DNA from 2 places in the Nitratireductor sp. L15S-10 genome. Region 2 is predicted to be linked to the other one. Evidence: predicted binding sites of a transcription regulator. Region 2 holds the regulator's gene; the other holds the start of a gene.

Region 1 (4,210 bases), 280 kb from region 2:
CTCGGCCTGGCAATCACCGGCCTTGCAGCCTTTGGCGCATTCAACCTTGCCATTGCCGACGGCCAACTGACGGCTTTCGGCCAGCTCATCTATGCCAGCGCCTTCCGCTGGGTTGTCATTCTCGCACCGCTTGCGCTGGTGTTCTTCCTGAGCTTCCGCATTCAGAACATGAGCGTCGGAGCTGCGCAGACGACCTTCTGGGTCTATTCAGCCCTGGTGGGTCTCTCCCTGTCGACGATCTTCCTGGTGTTCACCGGCGAGAGCATTGTCCGCACCTTCTTCATCACCGCCGCTTCGTTCGGCGCACTGTCGCTCTGGGGTTATACGACCAGGCGTGACCTTTCGGGCATGGGGTCGTTCCTGTTCATGGGTCTGATCGGCATCATCATTGCCTCGATCGTGAACATCTTCCTCGGCTCTTCGGCGCTGCAGTTCGCCATTTCGGTGATCGGCGTTCTGGTGTTTGCGGGCCTCACAGCCTACGACACCCAGCAGATCAAGGAGATGTATTACGAGGGTGACGACGCCACCGTTTCCGGTCGCAAGGCGATCATGGGTGCGCTGCGTCTCTATCTCGACTTCATCAACCTGTTCATGTTCCTGCTGCAGTTCCTCGGCAATCGCGAGTAGTGCGCACGGGGCCTGAAACAGTGCTATGAAAGGGCGGCTTTCGGGCCGCCCTTTTTGCGTCATTCCAGAACGATCTTCGAGCTTTCATGAAACCCGCCATTCGCCCCGCAAGCCCGCACGACGTCTCAGCCATTGCCCGCATCTACGCGCAAGCCGTGACCGAGGGAACGGCAAGTTATGAGCTCGAACCGCCAGGCGAGGCAGAAATGCTTGAGCGCATGGAGGCGCTCATTCGCAGCGGCTATCCCTATATCCTTGCGGAAGATGGAAGTGGCGTTCTCGGATACGCATATGCAGGGCCGTTTCGCCCGCGGCGGGCCTATCGGTTCATGGTCGAGGATTCGGTTTACCTGGCACCGGAGGCACAGGGGCGTGGCATTGGGCGGCGTTTGCTCCAGACGCTGATTGCAGCGTGCGAGCAACGCGGATTTCGCCAGATCGTTGCGGTTATCGGGGATGGTTCGGAAGAAAGCGCTTCGGTGAAGCTGCATCGGGCCGCGGGTTTCCGCGATGCCGGCGTTCTTCGTGGCAGCGGTTTCAAACACGGCCGCTGGCTCGACACGGTCTTCATGCAACTGGCCCTCAACGAAGGGGACGGTGCGCCACCTGATCCCCAGTCTGTTCCCGAGCGGCTGTTTCGCGGTGAGACCGTCCGCTGACTTCGTCTAGGTAACGAGTTTCAGCTTTTTGTCGAACACCGCCAGGACACGGGCCAGTTCATGCCCGCGCTTCAGGATCGCGCCGGTGGCAGCGATGACGCTGTAGGCACCCTGCTTCCGTGTCAGTTTGGGGTCTTTGACAATCTGAAACAGCGGGACCTCGCTGGTTCGCCTGAAGACGGAGAAGATGGCCCGGTCCCTGAGATGATCAATGGCATAATCACGCCATTCACCCGCGGCGACCATGCGGCCATAGATGCGCAGAATTTGATCCAATTCGCGCCGCTCGAAGGTTACGGGGAGGTCGGAACGTGCCCTGCGTGCCTCGTGCAGCGGGATCAGTATCCCGGACCCTTCCCTATCCTCCCTGGCGCTGCCGTAATCGGTCATTGGCGATACCTCATGACGATTTGGTGACAAGGGAAGATTCGCCCGCCATAGACGGAATTGCAAGCCCACATTGCCGAGACCCGTGATGGGCGGCGCGACGGGGCCTGCGGGCGTGCGTCATCCTTCTTGATGACCGGGGTATCGGAGTGGTTATATCCGTCCACATCTTTTGCCGACGTATGAATACGTGCTCTGCAAGCCTCATCTCTTAGCCGGTAGTCACAAATCGGGACCGTTTGTCGGAATTGGTGATGGCGTGCCTTTTTCTTGCCGCATTTTGTTCAAGCTCACGCCCCATTGTGCCGCAACGATCCGAACGTTGCCTGAGACGGTTCGGTCCGGACACGGATCCCGAAAACCCCAAGCCCCCCCGCCCTCGGGGTCATGACCGGATCGAACCAACTCTCGGACGCCCGAGCAAGGCAACGGTCCCAAAGGAATACAGCCGGTGCTGAATGAGTCAGCACCGGTTTTTCTTTTGGGACCAGCCTTTCATCGGTGAACCTTTGGCGGGTGTTATGGGTCGAGTGCAATGGCGCCAAGTATTGCGCCGGGCAAGCCACTTCCATCGACACGCTGGAGCAGCAGTGCGCAGCCATTGCCCTTCTGGATCAGCTCCGACCTGGGCATTTCGAATTTCCTGGCGGTGCCGTCCCACATGCCGATGGTCTGAATGCGGTTGACCGCGTTGCGATACTGGATTGTGCGCCCGCGATTTTCGCCGGCTCGGATCTCCACGGTGCTTTTTGGTGTATAATCCACAAAGACCAGATGTGCGCTGATGTCTTTGTCCTCAAGGCCTTCAGGCAATGAGCCAACGCTGACAATGATGCTGTCACCCGTGTCTTCCAGAGACAGATCCACCTGGAGCCCAGCTGCCGTTCCTGCCAGCGCTTCAAGCGTCGACATGACCTCGGCTCGATTGGCGCCATTCATATCACGGTGGCCGTTGACAATAGCCTGAGGGGTGTAAACCGAACTCTTCTGAAGGGTGCCGGCATACTTTCGTTGCCGTTCAGAATTGGCGGGGCGTGCGAGTGCGTCGCGCCAGCCTAAATAGTCCCAGTAGTCGACGTGATAGGCGAGTGCGACGACATCTTTACGGGAGGCGAGCTCATCGAGAACCGCGTCCGCTGGAGGGCAGGAGTTGCACCCCTGGCTCGTAAAGAGTTCTACAACACCGATCGGGCGACCCGTGTTCTCCGCCTCCGCTGGGCCAATGGCGGCGAGTAAGCCTAAAGCCAGTGCCGTGAAATGGCCTGGTGTCCAGAGCCGGAACATGCGCTCTCCGTGTGGAAATTGAAGCGAACATTGCTTTGTTTCAGAACTATAGGAGCGAGCGAGCCTCAACAAGAAGTCACGTTCCGGTGAGCCGATTGGCGGAGCGTCTTCAGGCGAAAAAAAACCGCCGGCGTTTCCGCCGGCGGTCTGATCATCGCGTCTGCGTGGCCCCGTCAGGCGGCCAGGTCGCGCAGCACATATTGCAGGATGCCGCCATTCTTGAAGTATTCAAGCTCATCCAGCGTATCGATACGGCACAGAAGCGGAACCTCTTTGACCGAACCGTCGGCAAAGGTGATCTTCGCGTTCACCGTGGCGCGCGGCTTGATGGTCTCCAGCCCGTCGATGGTGACGGTCTCATCGCCCTTCAGGCCGAGGCTTGACCAGCTCGTTCCTTCGTCGGCAAAGACGAAGGGAATGACGCCCATGCCAACCAGATTGGAGCGGTGGATGCGCTCGTAGCTTTCGGAGATGACGGCGCGGACACCGAGCAGGTTGGTGCCCTTGGCAGCCCAGTCACGCGAGGAGCCATTGCCGTATTCGCCGCCGGCAAAGACCACGAGCGGCACGCCTTCCTTGCGGTATTCCATGGCTGCGTCGTAGATCGACATCTCCTCCTTGGAGGGATAGTGGATCGTGTAGCCGCCTTCGGTACCGTTTTCGCCCAGCATGTGGTTGCGGATGCGGATGTTGGCGAACGTGCCTCGCATCATCACCTCATGGTTGCCGCGGCGCGTGCCGTACTGGTTGAAGTCGGCCACGCCCACGCCATTGTCCATCAGGTACTTGCCGGCTGGCGACTGTGCCTTGATGGAACCGGCGGGCGAAATGTGATCGGTGGTGATCTTGTCGCCGAACAGGCCGAGGATGCGCGCATTCTTGATGTCACTCACATCGCCGGTCGTCTTCTTCATGCCGACAAAGTAGGGTGGGTTCTGCACATAGGTCGACTTGTCGTCCCATGCATAGGTCTCGCCTTCCGGCACCTGTACGGCCTGCCAGTTCTCGTCGCCGGTGAAGACCTCGGCATACTTCTTCTCGAAAAGATCGCGGGTGACGTTCTTCTGGATGAACTCCTGAATCTCCTGATTGGAGGGCCAGATGTCCTTCAGATAGACGTCGTTGCCGTCCTTGTCCTGACCGATTGGTTCCTTGGTCAGGTCCTTGGTCACCGAACCGGCGAGCGCGTAGGCGACGACGAGCGGCGGTGAGGCCAGATAGTTGGCCTGCACATCCGGCGAGATGCGGCC
Region 2 (4,210 bases):
GACACGATCGACATCTGTCGGGTGGAAGGCGAGATCACGCTTGACGGGCAGGACATCTACGACCCGAAGGTCGACGTGGTTGAGCTGCGCGCCCGCGTGGGAATGGTCTTTCAGAAGCCCAACCCGTTCCCGAAGTCGATCTACGAGAACATCGCCTACGGGCCGCGTATCCACGGTCTGGTCTCCTCAAAGAGCGCGCTGGATGAAGTGGTCGAATCCAGCCTGCAGAAGGCGGGGCTTTTCAACGAGGTGAAAGATCGCCTGCATGAACCCGGCACGGGCCTCTCCGGCGGCCAGCAGCAGCGTTTGTGCATCGCGCGCGCCATTGCGGTGTCGCCGGAAGTCATCCTCATGGACGAACCGTGTTCGGCGCTCGACCCCATCGCCACCGCGAAGGTGGAAGAGCTGATCGACGAATTGCGCGAGAACTACACGATCGTCATCGTGACGCACTCGATGCAGCAGGCGGCGCGCGTCTCGCAACGCACGGCCATGTTCCATCTGGGCAACCTTGTCGAGGAGGGGCCGACGGACAAGATGTTCACCAATCCGGATGACAAGCGCACTCAGGATTACATCACTGGTCGCTTCGGCTGACGCACAGATAAGGAACCAGATCATGGGCGAGCACACAGTCAGCTCCTTCGATGAGGAACTCGGTGAGATCGACCGCCTCATTCGCGACATGGGCGATCTCTCCGGTGCGATGACCCGCGCCTCCACCAGTGCCCTTCTTCATTCCGATACCGCACTGGCGCAGCGCGTCATCTCCGATGACACGATCATGGACGCCAAGCAGCGCGACCTCGACGAGCGCGCCATCACGCTGATCGCCAAGCGCCAGCCAATGGCACAGGATCTGCGCAGCGTTGTCGGTGCCATTCGCATGGCCGCCGATCTGGAGCGTATCGGCGACCTTGCGAAGAATATCGCCAAGCGTGTCAGTGCGGTCGGCCAGAGCGCGACGCCGCGCACACTTGCTCATTCCATAGATGCTATGGCGGGCCTGGTGCTGCAACAGGTCAACGCTGTGGTCGAGCACTATGTGAAGCGCGAGCCCGAAGCATTGATCCAGTTGCGTGACGACGATGAGAAAATCGACATTCAGTACACGTCGGTGTTCCGGGAATTGCTCACCTATATGATGGAAGATCCGCGCAACATTACATCCTGTACGCATCTTCTCTTCTGCGCGAAGAATCTGGAACGCATCGGCGATCACGTGACGAATATCGCCGAGAATGCCTATTATGTGGTGACGGGGGAACAGCTTCCGGTCCAGCGGCCGAAGCTTGATGAAACACAGATGACGGTCGATGCGGATGCCTGATCGGCCGTAGCAATACTTTAGGAGAATGCCTTCCATGATTGCCCCCAAGGTCATGGTCGTTGAAGACGACGAACCGCTTTGCGTCCTGCTGAAATACAATCTGGAAGCCGAGGGTTATCAGGTCGAGATGATCTCACGCGGCGATGAAGCTGAAGTGCGGTTGCAGGAAAATGTCCCGGACCTGCTAGTGCTGGACTGGATGGTTCCGGCTGTATCAGGCATCGAACTGTGCCGCCGGCTGCGCATGCGGCCTGAAACCGAACGACTTCCCATCATCATGCTCACAGCGCGCGGCGAGGAAAGCGACCGCGTTCGGGGGCTTTCCACCGGTGCCGACGACTATCTGGTCAAGCCATTTTCGACGCCGGAGTTCGTGGCGCGTGTGCGCGCCCTTTTGCGCAGAGCCAAACCTGAGGTTCTCTCAACGGTTCTCTCTGTAGGCGATATCGTGCTCGATCGGGAATCGCATCGCGTCTATCGGCGCAAGAATGAAATCCGGCTGGGCCCGACCGAATTTCGACTTCTCGAATTCATGATGCAGCATCCCGGCCGTGTCTTCTCGCGCAGCCAGTTGCTCGACAATGTCTGGGGGGAGACGATCTACATCGACGAGCGTACTGTCGACGTTCATGTGGGCCGATTGCGCAAAGCCGTGAATCAGGGGCGGCTCCCCGATGTGATTCGCACCATTCGCGGAGCTGGCTACGCCATTCGAGAGGCGTGACTTCCGCTTATCTCGACTTCCTGTCGAAAATCCTGGAAATAACCCCGGCGCAAATGCCGGGGTTATTTGTTCAAGCCGTAGTGTGATTACTCGGTGAAGGTATTCTTCTGGCGAGCATGCTGGTTCTGAGCAACGGCGAAGCTTGTGGCCGGCTCCAGCGAGGCTGTCAGCTTTCCGTCTTTGGTGATGTCCCATTCCAGCACCGCGTCATCATAGACGAGCGCTGGATCGACAAAGACGCACGTTGCCATCACCCGCGGGGCCTCGCCTTCAAGCTCACGCATGGAGATGGGCTTCTCCGCCTCGCACTCCTCGAACGTTTCATAGACCGGAGCGGGGGCGGGAAGTTCGCGGCATTCAGCCATGTTGCCGGAGCAGCCGACAACCAGAAGAAGCGCAGCGATATGTTCCATGGCGTTCTCCTTTCACTGTCTGCCCGACGCGGAAGCCATGGATGGTCCGCATCGTCGGATGCCGCATTCGTTTACGTCTTTCGTACTTGTTTAACCACGCCCTCTCAGCAGCCCCATTATCAGGGAAATCGCGAGAAGGGCGAGAAAGATGTAGAACAGGATCTGTGCGATCCCCGCGGAAGCGCCTGCAATACCGCCAAAACCAAGGGCGCCGGCGATGAGTGCGACGACGAGGAATATAAGTGCCCAGTAAAGCATTCTGTCTCTCCGTTTAGTTATGGCTGTTAAACGTCCATCCACGATGATTGGTTCCCGGAGAAAGAAAACCGGCAAACAAAAAAGGCCGCCCGAAGGCGGCCTTTCTCATGAAGCCGGTGCTTCTGATGCCTCAGGCGGCCGCGCGAGCCTGGTGGTCGAAGAAAAGCGCCTGGCTGATTAGCGCCTTGACCATTTCCGGGCTGAACGGTTTCGTGACGAGGAAGGTCGGCTCAGGGCGCTCACCTGTCAGCAATCGTTCCGGGAAGGCGGTGATGAAGATCACGGGGACGGTGGCCCCTTCGAGAATCTCGTTCACTGCGTCAAGGCCCGAACTCCCGTCTGCAAGCTGGATGTCTGCGAGGACCATTTTCGGCTGCGTTTTTGCAAACATCTCGACGGCTTGCTTGTGGGTGCGGGCATTGCCGACGACGCGATGACCGAGACTTTCAACCATCTCCTCGATATCCATGGCAATCAGCGGCTCGTCCTCGATAATCAGGATGTCGGTGGCCACCTGGCGGGATATCTCCTCGCTGGCCTCGTGCAACATCGCGTTGATGCCGTTCATATCGGTTTCCAGAATTTCCGCCGCTTCTTCCGGTCGGAAGTTCTCGACGGCCACCAGAAGGAACGCCTGTCGTGGGCGGGGGGCGAGCGACGACAGATTTCTGGAAGCGCGTTGTTCCCATGCGGACGTCGGTGCACTTTCGGGGATCGGCACATCGAGCGTTTCGAAAAGCGATGTGAAAAGCCTGAAAAGCGCGATCTTGTCCGTTGATGCTTCGGGGAAAATGCTTGTGTCGGCGATCAGCGCTTCAAGCGCCGCGGCCACCAGGGCGTCACCGCTCGTTTGCGAGCCAGACACGGCTCTGGAAAAGCGCCGCAGATATGGAAGATGCGGTGCGATACGCGCTGACAAAGTCATGGATTTCAGGTCTCCCTCGTAATGTGGCAATGGGAACAATGCATATTTATGATGGTGAAAACGCGTGTTGCGGGAAAATGTTCCATAAGGAGGGAACGTTTTCTGCTCGGCGGCGTTTTGCCTGCTATGGAAGAGTGGTGGCGCGGGCCAATTCAATTGCGCCCGCTTCATTGGGAGACAGACTATATGGACGAAGACAGGGCATGAATTACGGCAAACCCAACACCCATCGGGGCCCGGACAAGCGCGGAAAGGATAGCGATCCTCTTGGCGCAAACTCCGAGATCGGGCGCAAGCTCAGGCAGTATTACGATGATTTGATAACGGAAGACATTCCGGACCGGTTCAGCGATCTTCTCAACCAGCTGGAACAGAAGAGCAGTGCCAAGACCGCCGGGAACAAGGATTGATATCGATGAGTGTATATCCTGGCTTTCGTGACGATCTTCTGGCCACCGTACCTAGCCTGCGCGCGTTTGCGGTCTCACTTTCAAAGAACGCCGACCGGGCCGATGATCTCGTTCAGGAGGCGCTCGTCAAAGCCTGGGACAAGCAGGCCA

What was found. Region 2 encodes PhoB, which activates phosphate uptake and scavenging genes when phosphate is short. Its sites were predicted from a motif close to TGTCATNNANCTGTCAT; they were not measured.
Region 1: the regulator PhoB is predicted to act here: its motif matches at 1,692-1,708, upstream of P2W41_RS01980 (DUF2794 domain-containing protein).

The regions. Positions count from the first base shown of each region.
Region 1 covers NZ_CP120674.1:404,934-409,143, forward strand. Annotated here, with positions in the region: gene P2W41_RS01970 (Bax inhibitor-1/YccA family protein) at 1-630, shown strand, start outside; gene P2W41_RS01975 (GNAT family N-acetyltransferase) at 717-1,289, shown strand; gene P2W41_RS01980 (DUF2794 domain-containing protein) at 1,296-1,679, opposite strand; gene P2W41_RS01985 (DUF1223 domain-containing protein) at 2,196-2,960, opposite strand; gene acnA (aconitate hydratase AcnA) at 3,134-4,210, opposite strand, start outside.
Region 2 covers NZ_CP120674.1:683,724-687,933, forward strand. Annotated here, with positions in the region: gene pstB (phosphate ABC transporter ATP-binding protein PstB) at 1-597, shown strand, start outside; gene phoU (phosphate signaling complex protein PhoU) at 620-1,330, shown strand; gene phoB (phosphate regulon transcriptional regulator PhoB) at 1,368-2,054, shown strand; gene P2W41_RS03310 (hypothetical protein) at 2,141-2,467, opposite strand; gene P2W41_RS03315 (DUF1328 domain-containing protein) at 2,558-2,725, opposite strand; gene P2W41_RS03320 (response regulator) at 2,856-3,650, opposite strand; gene P2W41_RS03325 (NepR family anti-sigma factor) at 3,854-4,060, shown strand; gene P2W41_RS03330 (sigma-70 family RNA polymerase sigma factor) at 4,066-4,210, shown strand, end outside.